One region of the Variovorax sp. PDC80 genome, then DNA from elsewhere that is predicted to be linked to it. Evidence: predicted binding sites of a transcription regulator. Region 1 holds the regulator's gene; the other holds the start of a gene.
The links. The regulator LexA, encoded in region 1, represses DNA repair genes until DNA is damaged. The targets are predictions, from matches to a motif close to ACTGTATNNNNATACAGT.
Positions count from the first base shown of each region.

Region 2: the regulator LexA is predicted to act here: its motif matches at 11,257-11,274, upstream of recA (recombinase RecA).

Region 1 covers NZ_FOWG01000002.1:768,077-783,563, reverse strand. Annotated here, with positions in the region: gene ftsH (ATP-dependent zinc metalloprotease FtsH) at 1-1,175, shown strand, start outside; gene folP (dihydropteroate synthase) at 1,265-2,101, shown strand; gene glmM (phosphoglucosamine mutase) at 2,178-3,515, shown strand; gene BM109_RS09145 (GNAT family N-acetyltransferase) at 3,512-3,994, shown strand; gene BM109_RS09140 (acyl-CoA dehydrogenase family protein) at 4,064-5,335, opposite strand; gene BM109_RS09135 (phosphotransferase) at 5,508-6,596, opposite strand; gene BM109_RS09130 (Crp/Fnr family transcriptional regulator) at 6,598-7,317, opposite strand; gene BM109_RS09125 (oxepin-CoA hydrolase, alternative type) at 7,395-8,174, opposite strand; gene BM109_RS09120 (3-hydroxyacyl-CoA dehydrogenase) at 8,183-9,703, opposite strand; gene BM109_RS09115 (MFS transporter) at 9,872-11,029, opposite strand; gene BM109_RS09110 (D-2-hydroxyacid dehydrogenase family protein) at 11,034-12,041, opposite strand; gene BM109_RS09105 (hypothetical protein) at 12,299-12,682, opposite strand; gene lexA (transcriptional repressor LexA) at 12,860-13,534, opposite strand; gene BM109_RS09095 (asparaginase) at 13,607-14,569, shown strand; gene adk (adenylate kinase) at 14,643-15,299, opposite strand.
Region 2 covers NZ_FOWG01000012.1:249,549-265,035, forward strand. Annotated here, with positions in the region: gene BM109_RS30745 (3',5'-cyclic-nucleotide phosphodiesterase) at 1-379, opposite strand, end outside; gene BM109_RS30750 (CHASE2 domain-containing protein) at 406-2,667, opposite strand; gene BM109_RS30755 (FHA domain-containing protein) at 2,725-3,375, opposite strand; gene BM109_RS30760 (Stp1/IreP family PP2C-type Ser/Thr phosphatase) at 3,451-4,254, opposite strand; gene BM109_RS30765 (TerC family protein) at 4,301-4,990, opposite strand; gene sucD (succinate--CoA ligase subunit alpha) at 5,110-6,003, opposite strand; gene sucC (ADP-forming succinate--CoA ligase subunit beta) at 6,015-7,181, opposite strand; gene argC (N-acetyl-gamma-glutamyl-phosphate reductase) at 7,417-8,340, shown strand; gene BM109_RS30785 (hypothetical protein) at 8,393-9,148, opposite strand; gene BM109_RS30790 (polyketide cyclase) at 9,223-9,639, opposite strand; gene recX (recombination regulator RecX) at 9,626-10,081, opposite strand; gene recA (recombinase RecA) at 10,149-11,210, opposite strand; gene BM109_RS30805 (MarR family winged helix-turn-helix transcriptional regulator) at 11,357-11,842, shown strand; gene BM109_RS30810 (response regulator) at 11,909-12,580, shown strand; gene BM109_RS30815 (sensor histidine kinase) at 12,618-14,057, shown strand; gene BM109_RS30820 (sporulation protein) at 14,067-14,276, opposite strand; gene BM109_RS30825 (biotin--[acetyl-CoA-carboxylase] ligase) at 14,291-15,115, opposite strand; gene BM109_RS30830 (SET domain-containing protein) at 15,118-15,487, opposite strand, start outside.

The sequences.
Region 1 (15,487 bases):
AGAAGAACGCGCCCTGCATCATCTTCATCGACGAAATCGATGCGGTGGGCCGCCAGCGCGGTGCCGGCCTCGGCGGCGGCAACGACGAGCGCGAGCAGACCCTCAACCAGATGCTGGTCGAGATGGACGGCTTCGAAACCAACCTCGGCGTGATCGTCGTGGCCGCGACCAACCGTCCCGACATCCTCGACGCCGCGCTGCTGCGTCCGGGCCGTTTCGACCGCCAGGTCTATGTCACGCTGCCCGACATCCGCGGCCGCGAACAGATCCTCGGCGTGCACATGCGCAAGGTCCCGCTGGGCCAGGACGTGAACCCGAGCGTGATCGCGCGCGGCACGCCCGGCATGTCGGGTGCCGACCTGGCCAACCTCTGCAATGAAGCCGCCTTGATGGCCGCCCGCCGCAATGCGCGCGTGGTCGAGATGCAGGACTTCGAGAAGGCCAAGGACAAGATCTTCATGGGCCCCGAGCGCAAGAGCATGGTCATGCCCGAGGAAGAGCGCCGCAACACGGCCTACCACGAGTCCGGCCACGCCCTCATCGGCAAGCTGCTGCCCAAGTGCGACCCGGTCCACAAGGTCACGATCATTCCACGCGGCCGCGCCCTCGGCGTGACCATGAGCCTGCCAGCGCAGGACCGCTACAGCTACGACCGCGAGTACATGCTGAACCAGATCAGCATGCTGTTCGGTGGCCGCATCGCCGAGGAAGTGTTCATGCACCAGATGACCACTGGCGCGAGCAACGACTTCGAACGTGCCACCAACCTGGCGCGCGACATGGTCATGAAGTACGGCATGAGCGATGCGCTCGGCCCGATGGTCTATGCCGAGAACGAAGGCGAAGTGTTCCTGGGCCGCTCGGTCACCAAGACCACCAACATGAGCGAGCAGACCATGGAAAAGGTCGACTCCGAGGTGCGCCGCATCATCGACGACCAGTACGCGCTGGCGCGTCGCCTGATCGAAGAGAACAGCGACAAGATGCATGCGATGGCCAAGGCCTTGCTCGAATGGGAAACCATCGACTCCGAGCAACTCGACGACATCATGGCCGGCAAGGAGCCGCGCCCGCCCAAGGACTGGACGCCGCGCACGCCCCCCTCGGGCAGCAACGGTGGCGGCAACGGCGGCACGCCGGCCGTGAATCCGGAACCTTCGCCGACCGCCGCCTGAGAAGTGCGTCTGGCATCAAACAGCAACGGGGCCTCAGGCCCCGTTTTCCATGTTCGGGCCGTCGCAGCCGCATGACGACGCTCCCAACCATGTCCGCCTGGCAGACCTCCCGCTTCACGATCGACCTCGCGCAGCCGCGCGTGATGGGCATCGTGAACGTCACGCCCGACTCCTTCTCCGACGGCGGCGCCCATGCCTCCACCGCGGCCGCGCTGCGCCACTGCGAGCAGTTGCTGGAGGAGGGCGCCGACATCCTCGACATCGGCGGCGAATCCACCCGGCCCGGCAGTCCCGCCGTGCCGCTGGAGGCCGAACTGGCGCGCGTGCTGCCGGTGGTGCGCGAGGCGGTGAAGCTCAACGTACCGGTCTCCATCGACACCTACAAGCCCGAGGTCATGCGCGCGGTGCTCGATCTCGGCGCGGACATCGTCAACGACATCTGGGCGCTGCGCCAGCCCGGCGCGCGCGAGGCGGTCGCCGCGCATCCGTCGTGCGGCATCTGCCTGATGCACATGCACCGCGATCCGCAGACCATGCTGGCCGCGCCGATGGACGGCGAGGTCGTGCCGCAGGTGCTGGACTTCTGGCGCACGCAGCTCGACGCCCTGGCCGTGCTCGGCATTGCGCCCGAACGCATCACGCTCGACCCCGGCATCGGCTTCGGCAAGACCGTGGCGCAGAATTTCGCGCTGCTCGAACGGCAGCGCGAGTTGCTCGGCGCTGGCCATCCGCTGCTGCTGGGCTGGTCGCGCAAGTCCTCGATCGGCGCCGTCACCGGCATCGAGCAGGCCGCGCAGCGCACGGTGCCCAGCGTGGCAGCCGCCGTGCTCGCGGTCGATCATGGTGCTGCCATCGTGCGCGTGCACGATGTGCGCGACACGGTTGCCGCGCTCGCGGTCTGGCGCGCGATGAAGGCCGCCGCATAGCCATCGGATCGCCACGGCAGCCGGGCCAGGTTTCCCCAGAAATATTCCTTCAAACATCCAAAGCAAAGACAAGAACATGACTCGCAAGTACTTCGGCACCGATGGCATCCGTGGCACCGTCGGTCGTTCGCCGATCACCGCCGACTTCGTGCTGCGCCTCGCGCATGCGGTGGGGCGCGTGCTCAAGAAGACCGAGGCCCGGCCCACCGTGCTGATCGGCAAGGACACCCGCATCTCGGGCTACATGCTCGAGTCGGCGCTCGAATCGGGCTTCAACTCGGCCGGCGTCGACGTGGTGCTGCTCGGCCCGCTGCCGACCCCAGGCGTGGCCTACCTCACGCGCGCGCAGCGCGCCAGCCTCGGCGTGGTGATCAGCGCGAGCCACAACGCCTACCCCGACAACGGCATCAAGTTCTTCAGCGCGCAGGGCACCAAGCTCAGCGACGAGTGGGAGCTCGCGGTGGAAGCCGCGCTCGAGGAAGACCCGGTATGGGCCGAGTCGGCCGGCCTGGGCAAGGCGCGCCGCCTCAACGACGCGGCCGGCCGCTACATCGAGTTCTGCAAGAGCACCTTCGTCAACGACCTCACCTTGCGCGGCCTGAAGCTGGTGGTCGACGCGGCCCATGGCGCGGCCTACCAGGTGGCGCCCGACGTGTTCCACGAGCTGGGTGCCGAGGTGCAGAGCATCGGCTGCACGCCGGACGGCCTCAACATCAACGACGGCTTCGGCGCCACGCACCCCGAAGCCCTGATCGCCGCCGTGACGGCCCAGAAGGCCGACTACGGCATCGCGCTCGATGGCGATGCCGACCGGCTTCAGCTTGTCGATGCCAGTGGTCGCCTCTTCAACGGCGACGAGCTGCTCTACCTGATGGTGGCCGAGCGCATCGCGCGCGGCAACAAGCCGGCCGGCGTGGTCGGCACCTTGATGACCAACAAGGCGGTCGAGGTGGCGCTGCGCGGGCAGGGCATCGAGTTCGTGCGCGCCAAGGTCGGCGACCGCTATGTACTCGAAGAGCTCGAGAAGCACGGCTGGCTGCTGGGCGGCGAGGGCTCGGGCCACCTGCTGGCGCTCGACTGCCACACCACCGGCGACGGCATCGTGAGCGCGCTGCAGGTGCTGCAGGCCTGCGTGCGCAGCGGCAAGAGCGTGGCGCAGCTGCTCGACGGCGTGACGCTGTTCCCGCAGACGCTGATCAACGTGCGCCTGGCGCCCGGCCAGAACTGGAAGGACAACGCGGCCCTGGCCAGCGAAACGAAGCGCATCGAGGCCGAGCTCGGCGACGCCGGCCGCGTGCTGATCCGTGCCAGCGGCACCGAGCCGCTGCTGCGCGTGATGGTCGAGGCACGCGACGCGCAGGTGGCCGAGGCCAGCGCCAAGCGCCTCGTGGCCACGGTGGAAGGCGCGAAGTGACGATCGAGGTCGTGCTCGCCGACTACCGCGACGCCGCGCAGGCCGCGGCGCTCGTCGAACTGCTCGACGGCTATGCGCGCGATCCGGCCGGTGGCGGCACGCCCCTGAGCGCGCAGGTGCGCGCCGACCTGCCGGCCGCGCTCGCGGCCCGGCCGCAGGCCTTCAGCGTGCTCGCCTACGACGACGGCCAACCGGTCGGACTGATCAACTGCGTGGAAGGCTTCTCGACCTTCGCCTGCCGCCCGCTGGTGAATGTGCACGACGTGGTCGTGGCGCCCAGCCACCGCGGCCAGCGGCTCGCGCAGCACATGCTCGAAAAGGTGGAGCAGGAGGCCCGCGCGCGCGGCGCCTGCAAGCTCACGCTCGAGGTGCTGTCGGGCAACGTGTCCGCGCGCAAGGCCTACGAGCGCGAAGGCTTCGCCGACTACCAGCTCGACCCGGCCTTCGGCAGCGCGCTGTTCATGCAGAAGAAGCTCTGAGCCTTCTTCACGGGCAGCAGAAAGAAAGGGCGCGAAGATCGCGCCCTTTGCTTTTGGGGAAGCGCTCGCTCAGAAGCGCGTGACCGGCATCTCCGCCTCGGCCTTGCCCGGCGCGTACTTGCCCAGCTCCCACTTGGCGATCGCGTTGCGGTGCACTTCGTCCGGACCGTCGGCGAAGCGCAGCGTGCGCGCGCCGGCATAGGCGTAGGCGAGCGGGAAGTCGTCGCACATGCCGCCGCCGCCATGCACCTGCATGGCCCAGTCGATCACCTGGCAGGCCATCGAAGGCGCCACCACCTTGATCATCGCGATCTCGTTCTTCGCGACCTTGTTGCCGGCCACGTCCATGAGCCAGGCGGCCTTGAGCGTGAGCAGGCGGGCCATGTCGATCTTGCAGCGCGCCTCGGCGATGCGTTCCTGCGTCACGGTCTGCGAGGCCACGGTCTTGCCGAAGGCCACGCGCGACGAAGCGCGGCGGCACATCAGCTCGAGCGCGCGCTCGGCCAGGCCGATCAGGCGCATGCAGTGGTGGATGCGTCCGGGGCCGAGGCGGCCCTGGGCGATCTCGAAGCCGCGGCCTTCGCCGAGCAGGATGTTGTCGACCGGCACGCGCACGTTCTCGAAGTACATCTCGACGTGGCCGTGCGGCGCGTCGTCGTAGCCCATCACGTTGAGCGGGCGCACGATGCGGATGCCCTTGGCATCGGCCGGCACGATCACCATGCTCTGCTGCGAATGCTTGGGTGCCTCGGGGTCGCTTTTGCCCATGGTGATGAACACGGCGCAGCGCGGATCGGCGGCGCCCGAGATCCACCACTTGTGGCCGTTGATGACGTACTCGTCGCCTTCGCGCGTGATGCGCGTCGAGATGTTGGTCGCGTCGCTCGAGGCCACGTCGGGCTCGGTCATCGCGAAGGCCGAGCGGATCTGGCCCTCGAGCAGCGGCTTGAGCCAGCGTGCCTTGATGGCGTCGGAGCCGTAGCGCGCGATGGTCTCCATGTTGCCGGTGTCGGGCGCGGAGCAGTTGAAGGCTTCAGACGCCCATGGCACCCGGCCCATGATCTCGGCCAGCGGCGCGTATTCCTGGTTGGTGAGGCCGGCGCCGTCATAGCCCGAGGCGGCCGCGCTGTCGACCGGCAGGAACAGGTTCCACAGGCCCTGGGCCTTGGCCTTGTCCTTGAGCTTCTCGACGGTCTTGAGCGCGGTCCAGCGCTTGCCGGCTGCCGTATTGGCGGCGAGTTCGGCGCTGTATTCGGCTTCGGCGGGATAGATGTGCTCGTCCATGAAGGCGCTGACGCGCTTCTGGAGGTCTTTGGTCTTGGCCGAGTATTCGAAATCCATGGGGGTCTCCGTTGGGGGTGAAGGGCGGGCGGCTTGGGTGGTGCCTAGCCGCCGGTACGGCCGTGTGCGCACAGGGTGCGTTGTGCGTTTCGTGAGCGCACGAGCGGGCCGGGCCTCCCCCGCGAGGGGCGGCGGATCACATGCCGGGGGGCGACGTGAAAGGCCGGGAGGCTCATGCTCGCTGCGCGAATTGCCAGGCCATTTCGGCCATGGGACGGGCACCGCGGCCCGAGGCCACGGCTTGCTCGCTCGATGCGGTGCCGGCCTCGACCCGCTTGGCAATGCCTTGCAGGATCGCGGCCATGCGGAACAGGTTGTAGGCCTGGTAGAAGTTCCAGTCGGGCGCCAGCGCCTCGGGCGTGGTGAGGCCGGTGCGCTCGCAGTACTTGCGGATGTATTCGCTCTCGGTCGGGATGCCCAGGCTCGCGTGGTCGAGGCCCGCGATGCCGCGGAAGGTCGCGCCCGAGATGTGCCAGGACATGCAGTGGTAGCTGAAGTCTGCCAGCGGATGGCCCAGCGTCGACAGCTCCCAGTCGAGCACCGCGATCGCGCGCGGCTCGGTGGCGTGGAACATCAGGTTGTCGAGCCGGAAGTCGCCATGCACGATCGAGGTCATGTTCTCGTCGCGCGCGCTCGCGGGCATGTGCGCCGGCAGCCACTCCATGAGCTTGTCCATCTCGGGGATGGGCTGCGTGATCGAGGCCACGTACTGCTTGCTCCAGCGGCCGATCTGGCGCTCGAAGTAGTTGCCGGGCTTGCCGTAGTCGGCGAGACCGCGCTCGGCGTACTTCACCGTGTGCAGCGCCGCGATCACGCGGTTCATCTCGTCGTAGATGGCGCCGCGCTCGGCATTGCCCATGCCCGGCAGCGACTGGTCCCAGAGCACGCGGCCCTGCATGAACTCCATCACGTAGAAGGCGCGGCCGATCACGGCCTCGTCCTCGCACAGGCAGTGCATGCGCGGCACGGGCACGTCGGTGCCGGCGAGGCCGCTCATCACCTTGAACTCGCGCTCCACCGCATGGGCGGAGGGCAGCAGCTTGGCGACCGGGCCGGGCTTGGCGCGCATCACGTAGCTCTGCGTGGGCGTGACCAGCTTGTAGGTCGGGTTGGACTGGCCGCCCTTGAACATCTCGACCGTGAGCGGACCCTTGAAGCCCTCGAGGTTCTTCTCGAGCCAGGCCGATAGCGCGTCGACGTCGAAGGCGTGCTGCTGCGACACCGCGCGGGTGCCGACGAAGTTCGAAAAATCCTGGCTCATGCTATCGATCCGATTCCGAGACGCGCATCAATGCCGCGCGATCGAGCACCACCAGTCCGGCCGGCTCGATGCGGATGATGTCCTCGCGTTCCATGGTCTTGAGTTCTTGATTCACGCGCTGGCGCGAAGCGCCCAGCAGCTGCGCGAGTTCTTCCTGCGCCAGCTGCAGGCCGATGCGCATCTGGCTGCCGTCGTCCAGGTTGGGCACGCCGTAGCTGCGCACCAGGTGGATGAGCTGCTTGGCGAGCCGCGCGCGCAGCGGCAATGTGTTGAGGTCTTCCACCAGCCCGAACAGCGTGCGGATGCGCCGTGCCTGCAGGCGCATCAGCGCCTCGTAGAGCTCGACGTGCGCGGCCAGGATCTTCTGGAAGTCGGCGCGCGCCACGCACAGGATGGTGCTGTCGCCATGCGCATAGGCATCGTGCGTGCGCCGGTCCCCGTCGAACATCGCCACGTCGCCGAACCAGATGCCCGGCTCCACGTAGGTCAGCGTCACCTGCTTGCCCGAGACGGCCGTGGAGCTCACGCGCACCGCGCCCCTGGCACAGGCGATCCAGTGCTCGGGCGGATCGCCGCGCGCGGCGATCAGGTCGCCGTCCTTGTACCGTCTGACGAATGCGCATCGGAGGATGTCGTGCCTGAGCGAAGGGGAGAGGGAAGAGAACCAGCGACCACTGTTGATCGCTTCACGTTCTTCGATGGTAAGAATGGGGTCGTCCATGGTCTGTCCTGTCGGCGACTGAAAGGCGTAGGGTTGTCACGGGAGCGACGCGAAGCGCCGCCGCCCGTCACGCGTACTCACTCGTACTGGGGCTTCTTCTTCTCGAGGAAAGCGGCGATGCCGATGCCGGCATTGGCGTGGTGCAGGTTGCGCACGAAGTGGTCGCGCTCCTGGCTCAACTGCGACGAGAGCGTGGCACCGCGGCCTTCGCTCAGCAGTTCCTTGATGCTCGCGAGCGAGTTGGGCGCACGTTCGTTGAGCTTGGCGGCCAGCGCGAGCGCACCGGCCAGGGCCTGGCCCGGATCGCTCAGCGTGTTCACGAGGCCCAGCGCATGCAGGCGCTCGGCGCCGATGCGCTCGCCGTTCATCAGCCATTCGCTCGCGAGCTGCCGCGGCAGCATCTGTGCGAGATGCCAGCTCAGTCCGCCGTCGGGCGACAACGCGACGTTGCTGTACGAGGCGGCGAACACCGCGTCGCGCGCGGCCACCACGAAGTCGCAGGCCAGCGCGAGCGAGAAGCCCGCGCCCGCGGCCGGGCCCTCGACGGCCGCGATCACCGGCTTCGGAAAGGTGCGGATCGAATCGATCCAGTTGTGCAGCCCCTCGATGCTCTCGGCCTGTACCGAGCGCTCGCGCTGCCGGTTGGCCTGCAGCCGCTGCAGCGAACCGCCGGCGCAGAACCACGGGCCTTCGCCCACGATGACCACGCTGCGGATCTCGCTGCTGTTCTCGGCGCCGTTGAGCGCCTCGATGCCCGCGGCATAGATCTCGGGACCGAGCGCATTGCGCTGGCTGGGATTGGCGATCGTCAGCACCATGGTGCGACCTTCGCTCGTGCTCTTGAGTTCGGCGGTCATGTCGCGGCTCACTCTTCCTCGTGCAGCAGGCTCAGGCCCAGCGCGCCGCGGCGGCGCAGCCACGGGCTCGGGCGATAGCGCGGATCGCCGTAGACGGTCTGCATGTTGAACAGTACCTCGAGCATGTTGGTGGGGCCGTAGAGGTTGCCCATGGCCAGCGGGCCGCGCGGATAGCCGAGTCCGAGCTGCACCGCGGTCTCGAGGTCGCCCGGCGTGCACACGCGCTGCTGGCACATGTCGGCCGCGATGTTGACGATGGTGCCGATCACGCGCTGCGTGACGAAGCCGCCGCTGTCGCGGATCACGCTCACGGCCTTGCCGTCGCGCGCGAACAGGGCATGCGCGGCGTCGCGCATGTCGCGCCGGGTGGCCGGGTTGGTGGCGAGCACGCGGCGCTTGCTGGCGGCGTCGTCGATCAGCATGTCGATGCCGACGGTGCGCGTGGCGTCGAGGCGGTCGACGGCCGCGACCGTGGTCACGTCGAAGCCCAGCGGCGCGACCAGGATCAGCGACTGCGGCGCGGCGGAGGCGCCGCTGTCGATCTGCGCGCCCAGCGTGTTGACCAGACGCAGCAGTTCGGCGCGGCGCGCGGCGCGCGGCGAGACCCACACCGCGGGCAGCGTCTCGAGCTTCGGCGCCGGTGCCTCGGGAGCCTGCTGCATCGCGCCGTCCTCGTAGCGATAGAAGCCTTCGCCGGTCTTGCGGCCCAGCGCGCCGGCTGCGAGGCGCTGCGCGGTGATCACGCTCGGGCGGTAGCGCGGCTCGTCGTAGTACTGGCGGTAGATCGATTCCATCACCGGATGCGAGACGTCGAGCGCGGTCAGGTCCAGCAGCTCGAAGGGGCCGAGGCGGAAGCCCGCCTGCTCGCGCAGGATGCGGTCGACGGTCACGAAGTCGGCCACGCCTTCGCCCACGATGCGCAGCGCCTCGGTGCCGTAGCCGCGGCCGGCGTGGTTGACGATGAAGCCGGGCGTGTCCTGTGCCTGCACCGCGCTGTGGCCCATCTGCGCGGCATAGCCCGCGAGCCGGCTGCAGACCTCGGGCGCGGTCTTGAAGCCGGCCACCACCTCGACCACCTTCATCAGCGGCACCGGGTTGAAGAAGTGGAAGCCGGCGAAGCGCTCGGGGTGCTCGAGGCCGGACGCGATCGCGGTCACGGAGAGCGAGGAGGTGTTGGTGGCCAGCGTGGCGCCGGGCGTGACGATGGCTTCGAGTTCGGCGAACAGCTTGCGCTTGACCTCGAGGTTCTCGACCACGGCCTCGATCACGAGGTCGCAGCCGGCCAGCGCTTGCGCCGACTCGGCGATCCGTACGCGCGCGATCTGGGCGTCGCGCGTGGCCTCGTCGATGCGGCCCTTCTCGTGCAGCTTGTTCCATTGGGCGACGATGGCATCGCGCCCGCGCGCCGCGGCGCCCTCGAAGCTGTCGAGCAGCAGCACCTCGCTGCCGGCCTGGGCCGCGATCTGGGCGATGCCGCGGCCCATGGCACCGGCGCCGACGACGCCGATCCGGGTGTAGTTCACTGTCATGTGTGGCTGGGTTTTTTCAAAGGTTGAGAGGTATCGGGCGGGCCGCTGGCGCGTGCGCGCACGCCGGCCGCTGCAGCAGCGATTTTGCAGTCTGGCGGGAGAAGGGTTTCCCCGGTGTTTCTCGGGGAGGCATGCGGGCGCCGGCGCGACGGGGTTTCGCCGCGCCGTTCAGGCCGGCCGGCGGCTGCGGTCGATGCTCACGCTGAGCACCATGGCGACCAGCAGCAGCGCGAGCCCGACCCAGCTCATCCAGTGCATGGCGTCGCGCGCGAGCAGCCAGCCGCCGAGCGCGGCGCCGAAGGCCTGGCCGATGTAGATGGCCGAGCTGTTGAGCGCCACCGAGCCCGGCGCCAGCGCGGGCGCGAGGCCCACCAGCCGTGCCTGCTGGGCCGAGTTGGTCGAGAAGCAGCCCAGTCCCCAGGGAGAGACCACCACCGCGATCCAGAACAGGCTGTCCGCCAGCGGCCAGAGCGCCAGGCTCAATGCGATCAGGCCCGTGGTCGCCAGCACCATGCGACCGGCACCCGCGCGGTCGATGATGCGGCTCACGACCATGTTGCCCAGCAGGCCGCAGACGCCGAACCAGCCCCACATCAGGCTCAGCGCCGTGGCATCGGCGCCGAAGCGCTGCTTGAGGATCGGGCCGAAGTAGCTGAACAGCACGAACTGGCCCGCGCCTTGCAGCGCGGTGATCGACACGATACCCATCAGCACCGGGCTGCGCAGCACGCGGGCCCAGGCCGCGGCCGTGAGCGCAGCCGGCCGGATACCGCCGGGCAGCGTGAGCCATACCGAGACCGCGCTCACGACGCTGAGCGCCGAGATCGCGAGGAAGGCCGCGCGCCAGCCGAAATGGCCGCCGATCAGCGCGCCGATGGGCAGGCCCAGCACCGAGGCCATCGACCAGCCGAGGAAGACGAAGGTGACCGCGCGCCCGCGCTGCTCGGGCGGCACCAGCATGCCGGCGCAGGCGGCGGCCTGGGGCGTGAAGATGGCCGGTGCGATCACCGCGAGCATGCGCACGGGCAGCAGGGCGCCGAAGCTCGGCATGAAGACCGACACCGCGTGCCAGGCCGCGTACCAGAGCATCGTGAGGGCCAGCAGCCGACGCCGGTCCCAGCCGGCCACCGCGGCCGCGAGCAACGGTGCGCCGAGGCAGGTGACGAAGGCCGCGGCCGTGATCAGTTGCCCCGCGGTGGCGGCACTGACCTCGAGCGAAACACTGATTTCATTGAGCGTGCCCGGCACCACCATCACCCCGGTGCCGATCACGAAGTTGCCGGCGAGCAGCGCCCAGAGTGCGCCCCTCGGCGCCGGCTGGCTCACGGCTTCACCGCCGGACCTGCAACGCGCCGGGGTTGACGATGTTGGTGGGGTTGCCCTTGATGAAGCTCACGACGTTGTCGAAGGCCTGGCCGAAGTACATCTCGTAGCTCTCCTGCTCCACGTAGCCGATATGCGGCGTGCAGATGCAGTTCTCGAGGCGCAGCAGCGCATGGCCCTGCAGCGGCGGCTCGCTCTCGAACACGTCGATCGCCGCCAGGCCGGGGCGGCCGCGGTTGAGCGCGGCGAGCAGCGCATCGGGCTCGACCAGCTCGGCACGCGAGGTGTTGACGAACAACGAGGTCGGCTTCATGCGCGAGAGGTCCTCGAGCGTGATCAGGCCGGTGGTTTCGTCGTTGAGCCGCAGGTGCACGGACAGCACATCGGCCATCGCGAAGAACTCCTGGCGGCTCTGCGCCACCTGGAAGCCGTCGGAGCGCGCCTTGGCGCAACTCGCCTCGCGGCCCCAGATCACGACCTGCATGCCGAAGGCCTGGCCGTAGCGCGCCACGAGCTGGCCGATGCGGCCATAGCCCCAGACGCAGAGCGTCTTGCCCTTGAGCACCGAGCCGAGCCCGAAATTGGGCGGCATCGAGGCCGACTTGAGTCCCGACTGCTGCCAGGCGCCGTGCTTGAGGTTGCTGATGTACTGGGGCAGCCGGCGCATCGCCGACATGATCAGTGCCCAGGTCAGTTCGGCCGGCGCCTGCGGCGAGCCCGAGCCCTCGGCCACCGCCACGCCACGCTCGGTGCACGCGGCCACGTCGATGTGGCTGCTGACGCGGCCCGTCTGCGAGATCAGCTTGAGCTTGGGGAGTTTCTCGATCAGCTGGCGCGAGATCTGGCTACGCTCGCGGATCAGGACGATCACGTCGGCGTCTTTGAGTCGCACCGAGAGTTGACCGATGCCCTTGACGGTGTTGGTGTAGACCTTGGCTGCGTAGGCATCGAGCTTCGAAGCACAGTGCAGCTTGCGCACCGCATCCTGGTAATCGTCGAGGATCACAATATTCATGGCATGCCATTGTGCCTCGCAGCATGGAATCGGCGCGCCGTTGAACGTTTGGATACGGCCCCTGGGCCCCGAAAGGGGTGAAAACGGGGGCAAAGGCAGGAGAAGCAGGGGCAAAGGCGGGCAAAGGGGCGAGGTCGGCACCGCCTTCCCGACAGGGTGTGAACAAACCGGCTGCTATGGTTTCTTCACACCCCTGAGCCTAGACCTCGCGCGTCCACGCAATCGAGCGACCGCGTGAAACGCCGAGGCCGGCGCCCTCAGTGCAGGTGCACGGGGCGGGGCGACGCGGCGGCGGTTTCGAGTGCCTCGAGCGCGGCGAGGCGGTCGAGTTCAGCGCACACATCCGCCATCCGGCCCGAAATCACCACGCGGTTGCTGTTGCGCGCGCCGCCCTGCTGGCGGTCGACGACGCGCACCACTCGCAGCGGACGCGACGGCGCCTGGGCGACGGCTGCGGCCGTGACGGCGTTCTGTCCGCTGTCACCGCGTGCCGTGCACGACGGCCGTACCGCGACATAGCGCAGCTCGCTGGCACACAGGTCGTCATCGCGACGGTGTGCGGGGCGGGCGGGCAACCAGCGGCTCGCGAGCGACTGCAGCGGCATCCAAAGATCGACGAAGGTGAGGAGGGCGATTCCCATGTGAACTCCAAGAAGGTTTGAGGTTGAACACAGGCAGGATTCGTTGTCATCGGGCGCAGCAGGGTGATGGCGACAAAGCGCCATACGCCCGCCACCTGCGGCGACCGGATGGGGGATGCGTGATGCGGATCCGCGAAGCGGCTCGGCGATGCAGACCGCCGGGCCGGCTCGGCAGGCCTACATCAGCATGGTGTTTCGGATCAGGCCGACCGCGAGGCCTTCGATTTCGAAGGGCTCGCCGGGTTGGACCACGATGGTCGGGTAGTCGGGGTTCTCGGCATGGAGCTCGATCACCTGCTTGTTGCGCTTGAGGCGCTTGACGGTCACTTCGTCGCCGAGGCGCGCCACCACGATCTGGCCGTTGCGCGCTTCCTTGGTGGCCTGCACGGCGAGCAGGTCGCCGTCCATGATGCCGGCGTCGCGCATCGACATGCCGCGCACCTTGAGCAGGTAGTCGGGCTGGCGCTGGAACAGCGTGTTCTCGACGTAGTAGGTCTGGTCGACATGCTCCTGCGCGAGGATCGGCGAACCGGCCGCGACGCGGCCGATGAGCGGCAGCGCGAGTTGCGCCATGCCGGGCAGCGACAGCGAGAACTGGCTGTTGCGCGATTCGGCCAGTGAGCGCAGTGCATCGCCCTTGAGGCGGATGCCGCGCGAGGTACCGCTCACGAGCTCGATGACGCCCTTGCGGGCCAGCGCCTGCAGGTGTTCCTCGGCGGCATTGGCGGAGCGAAAGCCCAGCTCGCTCGCGATTTCGGCACGAGTGGGCGGCGCCCCGGTACGGGCAATGGCGCTCTGGATCAGATCGAGGATCTGCTGCTGGCGGGCGGTAAGCTTCACGGCGAACTGCATGGTGGTTCCTTGCGGCACTGGCTGAACATCCAGTACCTGTATTTTTAACCAGTTTTTCAAAGTTGGCAAGTCATGGTGACTTCATCCCTTTCGAATCCGCGGCGCGTGGTGGTGCTCGGCACCGGCGGCACCATCTCGGGCCGCGCGACGAACAGCGGCGACAACATCGGCTACACCGCCGGCGAGGTTGGCGTGGCCGACCTGCTCGGCGGAATCGAAGCGCCCGTAGGCGTGACGCTGGCGGCGGAGCAGGTGGCGCAGATCGACAGCAAGGACATGTCCTTCGCGATCTGGCGTGCGCTGGCGCTGCGCTGCGCCCACTGGCTGGCGCAGCCCGACGTGGCTGGCGTGGTGATCACCCACGGCACCGACACGCTCGAGGAGACCGCCTTCTTCCTCCAGAGGGTGCTGGCGCCGCGCAAGCCCATCGTGCTGACCTGCGCCATGCGCCCGGCCTCCGCGCTGTCGCCCGACGGTCCGCAGAACGTGCGCGATGCGATTGCCGTGGCCGCGACGCCGGGCGCGCAGGGCGTGACCGCGGTATGCGCGGGCACGGTGCTCGGTGCCTTCGACGTGCAGAAGGTGCACACCTATCGGCTCGATGCCTTCGACGCGGGCGACGCGGGGCCGGTGGGCTACGTGGAGGAGGGCGAGGTACGGCGCGTGCGCGACTGGCCGGCTTCGGAAGCAGGCGCAGCCCTCGGCCGTCTTCCCGAGGACGAGGCCGCATGGCCGCGCGTGGAGATCGTGATGAGCCACGCGGGCGCGAGCGGCGCGTTGATCCATGCGCTGCGTGCCGATGGCACGACGGCGTCGCCTCTGCGTGGCCTCGTGCTGGCGACCACCGGCAACGGCACGCTGCACCATGCGCTCGAGGTGGCCGCGCTCGAGGCGCAAGAGGCCGGCATCGCGGTGCTGCGCGCCACCCGCTGCACGCAAGGGCGCATCCTGCCCAAACCGGGTGACCGCCTGCGCGATGCGGGCGCGCTGACACCCGTCAAGGCGCGCATCGCGCTGACGCTCGAGTTGCTCTGAAGGTCGGGCGCCAAAGAAAAAGCCGCGTCGCGGGCCTCGAGGCCCGCACGCGGCTTGCGATTCGAGTCGGGGATCAGCTGCTCAGTGCGGCCAGTGCACGTTGCGTGATCTCTTCGACCGTGCCCACGCCCTGGATGGCGCGGTACTTCGGCGCGGCGGCCGGATCGGTCTTGGCCCAGGCCGAGTAGTAGTCGACCAGCGGACGCGTCTGCTGGCTGTAGACGTCGAGCCGCGTGCGCACGGTCTCTTCTTCGTCGTCCTTGCGCTGGATCAGTTCCTCGCCGGTCAGGTCGTCCTTGCCTTCGACCTTGGGCGGGTTGAACTTGAGGTGGTAGGTGCGTCCCGAGGCCGGGTGCGAGCGGCGGCCGCTCATGCGTTCGATGATGTCGCTGAAAGGCACGTCGATCTCGAGCACGTAGTCGAGCTTGACGCCCGCGGCCTTCATCGCGTCGGCCTGCGGAATGGTGCGCGGGAAGCCATCGAACAGGAAGCCTTCGGCGCAGTCGGGCTGGGCGATGCGTTCCTTCACGAGATTGATGATGAGGTCGTCGCTGACCAGCGCACCCGCATCCATCACGGCCTTGGCCTGCAGGCCCAGCGGGGTGCCGGCCTTGACGGCGGCGCGCAGCATGTCGCCGGTGGAAATCTGCGGAATGCCGTACTTCTGGCAAATGAAGGCCGCCTGCGTGCCTTTGCCCGCCCCGGGCGCGCCCAACAAAATCAGTCTCATGGTGTCCTCGGAGGGTTCTTGGATTTGTGTCACGTCGCGCAGGCACCCTTCGATGAAGACAAAGTGCCACGGACGGAGTTGCGTCGAGGATAGCACGCGGCCCCGTGAACAATTTCGCCGGGCACCTGCGATGGCGATGGCCGGAAAGCGATGATCGAGACTCCTTGCGCTCCGAAGCCGGCTCTTCG
Region 2 (15,487 bases), on a different contig from region 1:
CGAGCAGCAGGGTCTGGCCGACAGCGATGTCGTGGAAGGTGACGAAGGGCGCCTCGGGACTCGGGATGCTCTCGAAGTCGGGCCAGATGATGTTGTTGAACACATGGGCGCGCAGCGCCTCGATGGTGGCGCGCAGCGCATGCACGCGCAGCGGCCTGGTGCGGCGGCCGCCGACGGCGTCGAGCATCAGGGGCAGGGCGGCGATGTGGTCGAGATGGCAGTGCGTGAGCACCATGTCGTCGACGCCGGCCATTTCTTCGAGGGTGAGATCGCCGACGCCGGTGCCGGCATCGACGAGCAGGTCGGTATCGACCAGGAAGGAGGTGGTGCGGCAGTCTTTGGCGATGGCGCCCGAGCAACCCAGCACACGAACCTGCATTGTGAGAGACCCCTTGTCTGTGTCTGTCATTTGGTTTCGAACCGGGTCGCACCGTCCCACGACGGGTCGTGGGGACGCAACGCCATCGAGGCTAATCTCTGCGCGTAGAGCTGGTAAAGGACTTTTTTGGCATCGGCCACGAGGAGGGGGTCCAGCAAGTTTCGGCCCAAGGCCCAGTCCTGGCGCCGGTAGGCGGCCAGCACCTCGGCCCAGCGCTCGAGCCGGTGCGCCTCGCGCACGGCGACGACGTCGGCTTCGTCCAGGGCGACGGCCAGCGGCGTGAACACGGCGACGGCCTGGGCCCGGCCCTTGACGAACACACTATCGAGCTCCTGCCAGACATAGGCCGGCGCGAACTCGCGCGTGCCACCGCTGGCGACGATCTCGACGCCGTAGTGGCCACTGAGGCCCTCGAGGCGCGAGGCCAGGTTGACAGCGTCGCCGACCACGGTGTAGCTGCGCCGCGCGGCCGATCCCATGTCGCCCACGCTCATGACGCCGCTGTTGAGGCCGATGCCGATGCTGATCTCGGGCCGGCCGAGGGAGCGGTGGATGCGGTTGAGGTCCTGCACGGCCTCGGCCATGTCGAGCGCCGCATTGACGGCGAGGCTGGCGTGGTCGGGCGTCTCGAGCGGCGCGCCCCAGAAGGCCATGACGCAATCGCCCATGTACTTGTCGACGGTGCCGCGGTGCGCGGTGATGACGTCGGTGAGGCGGCTGAACACGGTGTTGAGGAAGGCCTGCAGCTCGGCCGGCGACATCTGCTCCGAGAAGCGCGTGAAGTCGCGCATGTCGCAGAACATGACGGTCATGGTCTTGCTCTCGGCGCGCATGCTGTAGTGACCGGGGCGCTCCAGCATCTCGTCGACGAGTTGCGGCGGCACGTAGGTGCCGAAGAGCTGCACGAGGCCGCGGCGCGCGCGCGATTCGACCAGGTAGCCCCAGCTCATGTTGAGCAGGAAGGCGAGCGCGACCATGGCCAGCGTCGAGGCCAGCGGCAGCACCAGGCCGTGGGCGACGTAGAGCCAGGTGTTGAGCCCGACCAGCAGCGCGGCCACGGCCAGCATGAAGGCCACGGCGCGCAGCGCGGGCAGCAGCGACAGGCCGATGGCCAGCGCGATGCCGGCGATGAACACGGTCAGCACCTCGTATCCCGGCGCGTAGTCGGGCACGGCGAGCAGGCGGTCGTCGAGCAGCGCCGAGACGATGTTGGCATGCACCTCGACGCCGGCGAAGGAAGGTGCCGCGGGCGTGGCGCGCAGATCCTGCAGGCCCGGCGCGGTGGCGCCGACGAGCACGATCTTGTCCTTCAGCTCCTCGGGCGCGAGCCGGCCTTCGAGCACGTCGGCGGCCGCCACGTAGCGGAACGAGCCGCCGCGGCTTCCGCCCGGGCCGCGGAACGGCACCTGCACGCTGGCGTTGCGATCGACTGGCACGCGCAGCTCGCCGATGCGCAACGACTCGAGCTGCGCGACCGGACTGTCGGGCACCAGTGCGGGCACCACCGGCGGCGAACCGTTGGCGAGCCGGTAGACGGCCAGCGCGAGCGACTCGTAGTAGCCGGGCCGGGCCTGGTCGCCGTCGTAGCGTGCGATCAGCGGCACGCTGCGGATCACGCCGTCATCGCTCTCGCCGACCAGGGTGTTGAGGAATCCCCCGCTGGGCGCGGCCTGCGCGAGCACCGGCAGGCTGGCGCCGAAGCCGTTCCAGTGCGTGGTGTAGCCCTCCTTCGCGGGCAGTGCGTCGGCGGGCCACAGCGGCGTGGCGGGCAAGGCGCCGCGGGCGCGCGGCGTTTCAGCCTGCGTGAAGTAGTAGCCGAGCGCCACGGGCCTACCGGCGAGCGTGCGCGCCAGCACGGCATCGTTGTCGAGCGAGGGCGCGAGTTTCTCGACCTCGCCGGCGAGCCCCGGGATGCCGCGCAGCGGGCCGTCCGCCAGCTCGCGCAGCCGGTCGATGCCCGAGCTGCGGTCGGGCTCGACGAACATGACGTCGAAGCCCACGACCTTGGCCTGCTGGTGCGACAGCAGTTCGGTCGCGAGCCGCGCCACCTTGTCGCGCGGCCACGGCCATTGCCCCTGGCGCGCGAGGCTCGCATCGTCGACGTCGACGATCACGATGCGCGGATCGAAGGTGCCCGGCATGGTGGCGCGCAGGCGCACGTCGTAGATCAGGTGGTCGAGGCGCTCGAGCATGCCGGCGTGCCAGAGCCCGGTGGCATGCGCCAGCGCCAGCAGCACGGGCAGCAGGGTGACGGCGATGCGCGCCCAATGGCGCCGCAATGCACTCATGATCGACCGGAACCGGGGTCGGAATCGGGGCCGGTTCGCCGACGGAAGACCCGCGGCTCAGACCCGTGCGAACTGCAGGCGCAGGGTGCCGAGCTCGAGCAGGTCGCGCTCGTGCAGCGCGACGGCCTCGACACCCAGCGGCTCGCCGTTGAGCAGGACGGCGCCCATGACGCTCGCCGCCACGTAGCCCTGGCGGCGGCGCGTGACGACCGCGACGGCAACACCGGGCTTGCCGACGGTGGTGACGACCTTCTGCAGCGGCAGGTCGTGCCCGGCGTTCTCGCCGGCCAGCACGCGCAGCACCGGCACACCGAGCTCGACCAGCGCGCCCGATTCGGTGGGCGCGGCGGACAGGGGGATGGGAGCGGAAGACTCGGTGCCGACGACGACCTGGACCGGCGTGCCGGCCGCGGGCGCGACGCTGCGCGCGCGGTAGTGGATGCGGCAGCCGCCGACCTCGATGACATCGTTGTCCTTGAGCGTCCGCTTCTGCACGGCGACTGCATTGACGTAGGTGCCGTTGGTGCTGTTGAGGTCTTCAATTTGGACATCGCCACCGCGCAGGGTCAGAACGGCATGCTCGCCGCTCACCGCGAGATTGTCGACCACGATGTCGTTGTAGGCGCGCCGCCCGAGGGTGGTACGGTCCTTCGCGAGCGTCACTTCCCGAATGACGACACCATCGATCGAGATACTCATTCTCGGCACTGCCGACTCCCTGATTGCAATTGTCGCGGGGCCGACGACGACGCGGCGGATGCATCCGCCGCCCCATCGCCTGCGTCAGGCCGCCGCGCGTGGCAGGCTGGCCCGGGCCAGGATGACAGAAATGTTATCCCGTCCGCCATTTTCGTTGGCGATGTTTGCCAAAAGTGATACCTTGGACTCAATACCACCGTCTTGTCTCGTCAGAAGCGTGAAAAGCTGGGCGTCTGGGACCATTTCGCTGAGCCCGTCGGAGCACAGCATATAGAGGTCGTCGGGCCTGGCCGTGTGTTCATGCATTTCCAGCAAGACTTGGGCCTCGACGCCGACGGCGCGGGTCACGAGGTTGCGGTTGGGCGAGGACAGCGCTTCCTCGGCCGTGATGGCGCCGGCATCGAGCTGCTGCTGGCGCAGCGAATGGTCGCGCGTGAGCTGCTCGAGCTTGTCGTTGCGCAGCCGGTAGCAGCGCGAGTCGCCGATGTGGCCCACCATCACGCGATGCGGCCCGAAGGCGGCCAGGACCAGCGTGGTCCCCATGCCCTGCAGGTTGGGATTGGTCAGGCTGCCGTCCAAGATGGCGGCATTGGCCTCGTCGGTCGCGGCCTGCAGCGCGCGTCGCACGACGCGGGCCGGCGCCTGCGGACCGGCCTGCACGTACCAGCGCCGGAAGTTCGCATGCACCAGCGACACCGCCATCGCGCTGGCGACCTCGCCGCCCTTGTAGCCGCCCATGCCGTCGGCCAGCACCGCCAGCCCGAGCACGGGATCGACATGGACCGCGTCCTCGTTGTGGGCGCGCACGCGGCCGACGTCGGTCAGCGCCGCGAACTCCCACGAGAGCGGGGGACGGGTCGAGAAGAGGGAAGTGCCGACACCTACCATGGTCGCAAGTGTCGGCGAAGCGGCAGCCCGGTGGTGGCTTCCGCTGTCAGTGCTGCGCCGCGGCCGCGTGGGCACGCCGCTGGAGCAGCTTGCCCACCGCCACCACGAACAGCGCACCGGCCGCGGCGGCGGCGTAGTGCAGCCAGGGGTTGGCCGCCAGCACCTCGCGCAGCGACACGTCGCTCACGATGGTCTCGCCGCCGACCCAGCCGATCAGCGCCGCGCCCAGCATCACGATGATGGGGAAGCGCTCCATCAACTTGATCATCAGCGTGCTGCCGAAGATCACGAGCGGGATGCTGATCGCCAGGCCCAGCACCAGCAGCACCATGCTGCCCTGCGCGGCAGCCGCCACGGCGATCACGTTGTCCAGGCTCATCACGAGGTCGGCCAAAAGGATGGTGCGCACGGCCGCCATCATGCTGCCGTACTCCTTGGAGTCGCCGTCGCCCTCGTCTTCCTCGCCGAGCAGTTGCAGGCCGATCCACAGCAGCAGCAGGCCGCCGACGATCTGCAGGTACGGCAGCGCCAGCAGCTTGGCCGCCACCACCGTCAGCACGATCCGCAACACGACGGCCGCGCCGGAGCCGAAGAGCACCGCTTTTTTCTGCTGCTCGGGCGGCAGCGAACGCGCCGCCATGGCGATCACCACGGCGTTGTCGCCCGACAGGATGATGTTGATCCAGACGATCTTGATCAGGCCGATCCAGAAGTCCGTGCTTTGAAGAAGTTCCATGTCTCTGATCCCGCTTTGTTTTTGTGAAAAAAACGCCCGCAATCGGATTGCGGGCGTCTTGTTCTTTCTTGCGCGTATGAGGTCTCTTTACGGACCTTGCTGGGCGCGAACGCCGTGGCTTACAGCTTGCCCTTGAGCAGCTTGGCCAGTTCCGAGAAGTTGCGCGTCACGGTGAAGCCGCACTCTTCCATGATGGAGAGCTTGGCTTCGGCCGTGTCGGCACCGCCCGAGATCAGCGCGCCGGCATGGCCCATGCGCTTGCCGGGAGGCGCGGTCACGCCGGCGATGAAGCCGACCACCGGCTTCTTCATGTTGTCCTTGCACCAGCGGGCGGCGTCGGCTTCGTCGGGACCGCCGATTTCGCCGATCATGATCACGGCGTCGGTTTCGGGGTCGTCGTTGAAGGCCTTCATCACGTCGATGTGCTTGAGGCCGTTGATCGGGTCGCCGCCGATGCCGACCGCCGACGATTGGCCCAGGCCGATCTCGGTCAGTTGCGCCACGGCTTCATAGGTCAGCGTGCCCGAGCGGCTCACGACGCCGATGCGGCCCTTGCGGTGGATGTGGCCGGGCATGATGCCGATCTTGATCTCGTCGGGCGTGATCAGGCCGGGGCAGTTCGGGCCGAGCAGCAGCGTCTTCTTGCCGCCGGCGGCTTCCTTGGCCTTCATCTTGTTGCGCACTTCGAGCATGTCGCGAACCGGGATGCCCTCGGTGATGCAGATCGCGAGGTCGAGGTCGGCCTCGACGGCTTCCCAGATCGCGGCCGCGGCGCCTGCCGGCGGCACATAGATCACCGACACGGTGGCGCCGGTCTGCGTGGCGGCTTCCTTCACCGAACCGAAGATCGGGATGTTGAAGATCGACTCGCCGGCCTTCTTCGGGTTCACACCGGCCACGAAGGCGTTCTTGCCGTTCGCGTATTCCTGGCACTTCTCGGTGTGGAACTGGCCCGTCTTGCCGGTGATGCCTTGGGTGATGACTTTGGTGTCTTTGTTGATGTAGATCGACATGACTCTGTTCCTTAGGCCTTCTTGACTGCTGCCACGACCTTCTGGGCCGCGTCCGCCATGGTGTCGGCGCTGATGATCGGCAGGCCCGAGTCGGCCAGCAGCTTCTTGCCTTCGGCTTCGTTGGTGCCCTTCATGCGCACGACCAGCGGCACTTGCAGGTTCACGGCCTTGCAGGCCGCGATCACGCCGGTGGCGATGGTGTCGCACTTCATGATGCCGCCGAAGATGTTGACGAGGATGGCCTCGACATTCTTGTTCTTCAGCATGATCTTGAAGGCTTCGGTGACCTTCTCGGGGGTGGCGCCGCCGCCCACGTCGAGGAAGTTGGCCGGCTCGCCGCCGAACAGCTTGATGGTGTCCATCGTGGCCATCGCGAGGCCGGCGCCGTTCACCAGGCAGCCGATGTTGCCGTCGAGCGAGATGTAGGCGAGGTCGAACTTCGAGGCTTCGACTTCGGCCGGGTCTTCCTCGTCGAGGTCGCGCAGCGCGACGATCTCGGGATGGCGGAACAGCGCGTTGCTGTCGAAGTTGAACTTGGCGTCCAGGGCGATGATGTTGCCCTTGCCGTCACGGTTGAGCGGGTTGATCTCGACCAGCGAGGCGTCCGTCTCCATGTAGCAGGTGTAGAGCTTCTTGAAGATGTCGACGGCTTGCGCGGTCGAATCGGCCGGGATGCCGATGCCGTCGGCGATCTGCTTGGCCTGCTCGTCGGTCAGACCGGCTTGCGGGTCGGCGAACACCGTGATGATCTTCTCGGGCGAGGAGTGGGCCACTTCCTCGATGTCCATGCCGCCTTCGCTCGAAGCGATGAAGGCCACCTTCTGGGTGGCGCGGTCGGTCACGGCCGAAACGTAGTATTCCTTCTGGATGTCGGCGCCGTCTTCGATGTAGAGGCGGCGGACCTTCTGGCCTTCGGGGCCGGTCTGGTGCGTCTTGAGCTGCATGCCGAGGATCTCGCCAGCCAGCTTCTTCACGTCCTCGATGGTCTTGGCGACCTTCACGCCGCCGCCCTTGCCGCGGCCACCCGCGTGGATCTGGGCCTTGACCACCCAGACCGGGCCGCCCAGCTTCTGGGCGGCTTCGACCGCCTCCTGGACCGTGTAGGCCGGAATGCCGCGCGGCACCGGCACGCCGAACTTGGCAAGGATTTCCTTGCCTTGGTACTCGTGAATCTTCATGAGGGATGTCTCTCGGAAGGAAGAGGTTGAATAAACGGGAGATCTAGGCAGGCTGGTGTTGGCTCTGTTGTCCACAGGCGACGGCAGCCTGACGGCTGGGGGCGGCGGACAATCGCGGACTGTATCATGGTGCGCCGCATCAATACTGACGGGCGTGTGCGGTCAATACGTACTTTCTTCTAGCCCGTCTCCTTCCGCCCCCTTTCCTCCAGCCCTTCCATCAGGCAACCCCACCATGGCCAAGGTTTTCATCGATGGCGAAGCCGGCACCACCGGCCTCCAGATCCGCGAGCGGCTGCAAGACATGCCGCAGGTCGAGCTCGTGAGCATCGCGCCCGAGCTGCGTAAAGACGTCAATGCCAAGCGCGACCTCATGGCCGGCGTCGACCTCGTCGTGCTGTGCCTGCACGACGACGCGGCACGCGAATCGGTCGCGCTGATCGACCAGTTGCCCGGCAAGAAGCCCAAGATCATCGACGCCTCGACCGCGCACCGCGTGGCGCCGGGCTGGGTGTTCGGCTTTCCCGAACTGGTGGCGGGCCACTGGCAGGCCGTGGCCCAGGCCGACCGCGTGGGCAACCCCGGCTGCTACGCCACCGGCGCGATCGCCATGGTGCGTCCGCTGGTCGACGCGGGCCTGCTGCCCGCCGACTTCCCGATCGCGCTGCCCTCGGTCAGCGGCTACTCGGGCGGCGGCCGGACCATGATCGAGGCCTACGAGAAGGGCGAGGCGCCGCTGTTCGAAACCTACGCACTGGGCCTCACGCACAAGCACATCCCCGAGATCATGAAATACACCGGCCTCACGCAGCGCCCGGTGTTCATCCCCTCGGTCGGCAATTTCAAGCAGGGCATGCTGGTCCAGCTGCCGCTGCACCTCGACCTGCTGCCCGGCAAGCCGAAGGCCGGCGACCTGCACGAGGCACTGGCCGCGCACTACGCGAAGAGCAACACGCCCGAGCAGTTCGTGAAGGTGCTGCCGCCCACCGCGGACGGCAAGCTCGACGCGCTGGCGCTCAACGACACCAACCAACTCGAGATCCGCGTGTTCCCGAACGAGGACCATCGCCATGCCGTGGTGATCGCGCGCCTGGACAACCTCGGCAAGGGCGCGAGCGGCGCCGCGGTGCAGAACCTCAAGCTGATGTTGTCGCTCTGAGGCGCGGCCTCCACCACTCGAAAGGCGCCGGCTCCCCGGCGCCTTTTTCGTTTCAGCCCACCAGCCAGAGCCCGGTGCCGAGCAGCGCTGCATGCAGCGCGAGCACGATGTAGAACGGCTTGCGCGAGGGCGTCGACATCTCCTGCAGCGTCTCGTGGATGCGCCGCGTGATCAGCGCGCGCAAGGCCGGGTCCTGCGTCGCGACGGGCCCGCCCTGCACCGTGGGCAGCGGTGCCGGCTCGCCTTGCGCGGCGCGGCCCTGCTGCCATTCGGCCAGCAGCTCGTTGAGCGGCAGCCGGTTGACCACGAAGGCGATCACCGCCCGCACCGCCTTGCCTTCGCCAAGCACCGGCGCGAGCTGCGCGCTCAGTGCATCGACCGAGAGCCAGTCGCTCACGCGCTGCAGCGCCCCGTGGGTGCGCGGCATCGATTCGATGCGCCCGGCGATGGCATCGCCCAGGCGCTGCGACACGGCCTCGCCGCGCGCGGCCACCAGGTGCTGCATCGCGCGCGTGCGGCCCTGCGACACGCCGAGCAGCACGTAGACGCCGATGAAGAGCCCCAGCAGCAGGCCCACCAGCAGCGGCGGCGAGGCCAGCAGCGCCAGCACCGCGCCGGCGCCGCCCGCGCGTGCGCCGGGAATGCCGGGGCCGCTCAACCGGCTCAGGTAATAGACGAAGGCGCCGCCACCGAGCACCACGCCGAAGAAGACGCCCTTCGCGACCGAACCGACGAAGGCGGCGCCGGCGCGGGCGCCTGTGCGCACCAGCGAGGGAGATTCAGCGGAACCGATGGGTTTCGAAGACATGGCGCGCTCCTCCTTGTTGGTATGAAGCCGCGGATCATGCCATCGGCCCGTCGCGGGCTTGGCCGCTTGGCCGCTCAGCCGGCCGGCGCCTCGAGCAGCGCCTGCAGCGCGCGCAGGTCGCGCGCGATCCACTCGGCGTCGTGCGCGAAGGCCGCGTCGTCCATGTGCGGCTGGCGCAGCAGCGTGAACTGCAGCTCGCAGGCGCCGGGCGCCACGCCGATGACGCGGAACGGCACGTAGACCTCGGGCACGCCCTCGGGCGACACCCAGTGGTCGAGCACGCCGAGCTCGTTGGCCGGTGCGAAGCGCAGCACCGCGCGGCCACCGGGCGTGGTCGCCAGCCAGCGATCGCCCTCGCGCGTCAGCGCGCCGTCGGCCAGGCCGCTGGCCCAATCGGGCAGGCGCGCGGGATCGGCCGCCAGTGCATAGGCCGCGCGCCAGTCGCAGGCCACGCGCTGCGTGATCACGCGAGACAGTTCATTCGAGCTCATCGATATCGCTCCTCAGCACCTTGGCCGCCACCGCGGCCGAAAAGCCCCGCGCCATCAGGAAGCGGGCCTGCCGGGCGCGCTCCTTGGGATCGGCGGGCGGGGCGTCGAAGCGACGGCGCCAGAGCGCGGCCGCGCGTTCGAGCTCGCTGCCCTGCAGCCCGGCCACCGCCTGCGAGATGGCCTCGGCGCCGATGCCCTTGGCCTGCAGTTCCTGCCGCACGCGCGCCGCGCCAAGCCGGCCCGCGCGCTGGTGCAGCACCGAGGCGACCACGCGCTCCTCGCTGATGAAGTCCTTGGCCGCGAGCTCGTCGAGCGCGGCCTTGAGCGTGCCCGGCTCTTCCTCGTAGCGCGCCAGCTTGCGCTCGAGTTCGCTGCGGGAATGCTCGCGCTGGCTCAGCAGGCGCAGCGCGCGGCCTTTCAGGGAAGGAGCATCGAATGCCATCGGAAATGCGGGGGCGGAAAAAGAAAGCGGGGCGACCGCAGGCGCCCCGCTCGCATGCATCGGCCGGTTATTCGGCCGCGCCGGCCGCGTCCGCCGCCAGCAGCGGGATGCCCAGCGATTCGCGCACCTTGTTCTCGATCTCGCGCGACAGCTCGGGGTTCTCGCGCAGGAACTCGCGCGCGTTGTCGCGGCCCTGGCCGATCTTCTCGCCGTTGTAGGCGTACCAGGCGCCCGACTTGTCGATGATCTTGGCGGTCACGCCCATGTCGATGATCTCGCCCTCGCGGCTGATGCCCTCGCCGAACAGGATGTCGAACTCGGCCGTCTTGAACGGGGGCGAGACCTTGTTCTTCACCACCTTGACCTTGGTTTCGTTGCCGATGGCCTCGTCGCCCTTCTTGATGGTGCCGATGCGACGGATGTCCAGGCGCACCGAGGCGTAGAACTTCAGCGCGTTGCCGCCGGTGGTGGTTTCGGGCGAACCAAACATCACGCCGATCTTCATGCGGATCTGGTTGATGAAGATGACCATGCAGTTGGTCTTCTTGATCGTGGCCGTGAGCTTGCGCAGCGCCTGGCTCATCAGGCGGGCCTGCAGGCCGGGCAGCGAGTCGCCCATCTCGCCTTCGATTTCGGCCTTGGGCGTGAGCGCGGCGACCGAGTCGATGACGATCAGGTCGACGGCGCCCGAGCGCACCAGCGAGTCGACGATCTCGAGCGCCTGCTCGCCAGTGTCGGGCTGGCTGATCAGCAGGTCGGACAGGTTCACGCCGAGCTTCTGGGCGTACTGCACGTCGAGCGCGTGCTCGGCGTCGACGAAAGCGCAGGTGCCGGCCTGCTTCTGCATGGCGGCGATGACCTGCAGCGTGAGCGTGGTCTTGCCCGAGGATTCAGGGCCGTAGATCTCGACCACCCGGCCGCGCGGCAGGCCGCCGACGCCCAGGGCGATGTCGAGGCCCAGCGAGCCGGTGGAGACCACCTGGATGTCCTCGAGCGCCTCGCCTTCGCCGAGCCGCATGATCGTGCCCTTGCCGAACTGCTTTTCGATCTGGGCCAGCGCGGCCTGGAGGGCCTTGGCCTTTTCGGTGTTGGCGCCTGCGATGCTCGAGCCCTTGACGACTGCGTCCATGTGAAAAACTCCTTGAAGATCAACGGGTTGTGTACGGTCGGATCCATCTGCTTTTAACTACAGCCTGGATGCTTGAACAGTAGTGTAGGGGCGGATGGATTTGAGTAAACCCGTTTTTTGGTCAGTTTGCTTTACCATTTGGCGCCGTGAGCGACACCCCCTTCCCCCTCGATCCCGATGCCTGGCGCCAGACCCACCTGGGCCGGCTGCTCGGCCATGCGATGCGGCGCTTCGACGAGCGCGTGCTCGCGCTGATGGCGCACGACGTCGACGTGCCGCTGGCGCTGTCGAACCTCGCGGCGCGCGCGCAGGTGAGCGCGGCCCACGTGCACATCACGCGCCACCTCGCGCGCGAGGGCTCGCGCCTGACCGAACTCGCCGAGCGCGCCGGCATGACCAAGCAGGCCATGGGCGCGCTGGTCGACCAGTGCGAGGCCTGGGGGCTGGTCACGCGCGGGCCCGATCCGCTCGATGCGCGCGCGCGGCGCGTGCTGTTCACGGCCGACGGCCTGGCCTGGCTCGAGGCCTTCCGCCAGGCGGTGACGCAGGCCGAGCGCGAGTTCCGCGCCAGCGTGGGCGACGATGTCGCCACCGTGGTAACCATCGGTCTGGAAGCCTATACGGCGGGCTAGACTCCCCCCGAGCGGAGACAACGTGCAACGGCGCCGCCCACGGCGCGAACCGGGCTGGAGGTGGCTATGCGGATACTGATTGCCGAAGACGACAAGGTGCTGGCCGATGCACTGCTGCGCAGCCTGCGCACCTCGGGCGCCGCCGTCGATCACGTGGCCAACGGCTCCGAGGCCGACACCGCGCTCATGACGCACAGCGAGTTCGACCTGCTGATCCTCGACCTCGGCCTGCCCAGCCTGCACGGCATCGAGATCCTCAAGCGGCTGCGCGCGCGCGGCTCGCAGCTGCCGGTGCTGGTGCTCACCGCGGCCGACAGCGTGGAGGAGCGCGTCAAGGGGCTGGACAACGGCGCCGACGACTACATGGCCAAGCCCTTCAGCCTGCAGGAGCTCGAGGCGCGGGTGCGCGCCCTCACGCGCCGCGGCATGGGCACCACCAGCAACGCGATCAAGCACGGCCCGCTGATCTACGACCAGGCCGGCCGCGTCGCCACGCTCGACGGCAAGATGGTCGAGCTGTCGGCGCGCGAGCTGGGCCTGCTCGAGGTGCTGCTGCAGCGCGCCGGCCGGCTGGTCAGCAAGGACCAGCTGGTGGAGCGCCTGTGCGAATGGGGCGAGGAAGTGAGCCTCAACGCGATCGAGGTCTACATCCACCGCCTGCGCAAGAAGATCGAGAAGGGCCCGGTGCGCATCGCCACCGTGCGCGGGCTCGGCTACTGCCTCGAAAAGATCCAGTGACGCGCGTGCGGCCGCCGGGCGCGGCGGGTCCGGTCCGATGAAACTCTTCCAGCGCGCGCAGCGCTCCCTGTTCGGCGAGATCCTCGACTGGATGCTCACGCCGCTGCTGCTGCTGGTGCCGGTCAGCATCGGCGTGACCTGGCTGGTGGCGCAGGGCATCGCGAGCGCCTCCTTCGACCGCGTGCTCACGCACAACATCGAGACGCTGGCGCGCACGGTCTCGCTGCAGAAGGACAGCCCGCGCTTCGTGCTGCCGCAGCCGACGCGCGAGATCCTGCGCGGCGACGACACCGACCGCGTTTACTACCAGGTGCTCGACAGCCACGGCACGCTGCTCAGCGGCGAGCACGACGTGCCGCACCCCAGCCTCGACGAGCCGCCGGCCATCGGCCAGGTCCAGCTGCGCGACGGCGAGATGAACGGCAAGTCGGTGCGCGTGGCCTGGATCTGGCTGGCCGGCGACGCGCCCGATGCGCCGCCCGCGCTGCTGCAGGTGGCCGAGACGCGCCAGAAGCAGTCGCTGCTGGCGGCCGACATCATCAAGGGCGTGCTGCTGCCGCAGTTCGCGATCCTGCCGCTCGCGGTGCTGCTGATCTGGCTGGCGCTGGTGCGCGGCATCAAGCCGCTGTCGGTGGTGGAGGCGCGCATCCGCGAGCGCCGCCCCGGCGACCTGAGCCCGCTCGACGAGTCCTCGGTGCCGCTCGAGGTGGTGCCGCTGGTGTCCTCGGTCAACGAGCTGCTCGACAAGCTCAACGATTCCATCGACACGCAGAAGCGCTTCCTGGCCGACGCGGCGCACCAGCTCAAGACGCCGCTCGCGGGCCTGCGCATGCAGGCCGACCTGGCGCAGCGCGAGAACGCCAATGCCGACGAGCTCAAGCAGTCGCTCAAGCAGATCGGCCGCGCCAGCGTGCGCGCCACCCACACGGTGAACCAGCTGCTGTCGCTGGCGCGCGCCGAGGGCAACAGCGCCGGCGCCCATCGCCAGCCCTGCGACCTGGCGCGGCTCACGATCGAGGTGGTGCGCGAGGCGGTGCCGCGCGCGATCGAGAAGCGCATCGACCTCGGCTACGACGGCCTCGATCCCGGCTCGCGCGGCGTGGTGCTCGAGGGCAACCCGACCCTGCTCAAGGAGCTGGTGCGCAACCTGGTCGACAACGCCATCAACTACACGCCCTCGCGGCCCGAACGCACCGGCGTGATCACCGCGCGGGTGCTGGCCGATCCCTTCGGCCGGGTGCTGCTGCTGCAGGTGGAGGACAACGGGCCGGGCATTTCGGAGGCCGACCGCGAGCTCGTGTTCGAGCCCTTCTACCGCGTGCTGGGCAACGAGGCCGACGGCTCGGGCCTGGGGCTGCCGATCGTGCGCGAGATCGCGAACCAGCACCATGCGCAGGTGACGCTCGAGGACGCGCATCCCGAGCGGCAGCCGCCGGGCGCGCGCTTCACGGTGCGTTTCGAGAGCGCGCCGGCCTGAGCGGCCGGCTCATCGGGCGCCGGGGCCCGAGGCACCGGCCTTCGGCGGCTCGGCGCGGATCTGCAGGTACTCGGGATGGATCTGCCGCGCGAGGCGCTGCGGATCGCGCTCGTCGAGCCCCGCCGGCGCGAGCCCGAAGCCCGCGAGGTCGCCGCGCGACCACAGCCAGTAGCCGCCGTTGAGGACCAGCAGGGCGATCACGACCAGGCGCAGCGGCATCGCGGCGTCCGGTCTCAGAGGGCCATGCCGCGCGGCCGCACGCTGACCTCGTCGCTGACGATGGCCTGCAGGCCCTCGGCCGTGCGCACCTGCAGCTCGCCGGTCCACGAGACGCCCTCGCACAGGCCCGTGCGGCCGTCGCTGAGCACCACCTCGCGCCCGCGCAGCACGTCGCGCGCCGCGAATCGCTCGGCGAACGGCGCGAAGCCGCGCGCGCCGAATGCGAGCACGTCGCGCACCAGCGGCGGGATCAGTTCGGCCAGCACCGCGGGCGAAGTGGCGTCGGGACGCCATTGGCGCATCCAGGCGGGCGGCGTGCGCATGCCCTCGGCATCGCGCGCGCCGATGTTCACGCCGATGCCGATGACCACGTAGCGCGGCGACGATGCACCGCCGGCATGCGGCAGCGCGGTCTCGATCAGGATGCCCACGAGCTTGCGCTCGTCGACCCAGAGGTCGTTGGGCCACTTGAGCCCGAGCTTCGCCGCGCCCGTGGGATCGAGGTTCTCGGCCAGGCTGACCCCGACCGCGAGCGAGAGACCCGACCAGTCGGCCGGCGCGAGCGGCAGGCCCAGCGAGAAGGTCAGCGACGGCGCGACATCGTCGCCGGGCTGCTGCGCGCTCTGCCAGGGCCGGCCGAGCCGGCCGCGGCCCGCGGTCTGGCGCTCGGCGACCAGCAGCACGGGCTCGGTCCGCCCGGCGCGCGCGCGCCGCATGAGTTCGGTGTTGGTGGAATCGATCTCGCCGACCACCTCGGCCGCGAAGCCCGGCAGCAGGGGGGCGAGCGCCGCGGCGATCCGCTCCTCATGCCACTGCAGGGCGCTGCCGCCGGCGGCCATGTTCAGAGCCCGCCGTTGTCGGCCGCGGCCGGGGCCGCCTCGGCGACCGTCTCGGCCTTCTTCGCCTTGGCCGGCTTGTCGGCTTTCGGCGCCTTGTCCTTCTTCTTGCCGTCCTTCTTTTCCGACTTCTTCTCGGCCTTCTTTTCGGACTTTTTCTCGGCCTTCTTGTCAGCCTTCTTCTCGGCCTTCTCCTTCTCGGCCTTTTTCGCTTCCTTCTTCTTCGCCTTCTTCTTTTTCTTCTTGTCCTCTTCCTCGTCGTCCTTCGGCGTGAGCAGCGTGCCGCGGCATTGCTCGGAGCCGCAGTAGCACGGGAACTCGGACAGCAGCTTCTCGGTGTACGGCTCGTCGATGATCAGGCCGTAGTCGTAGTTG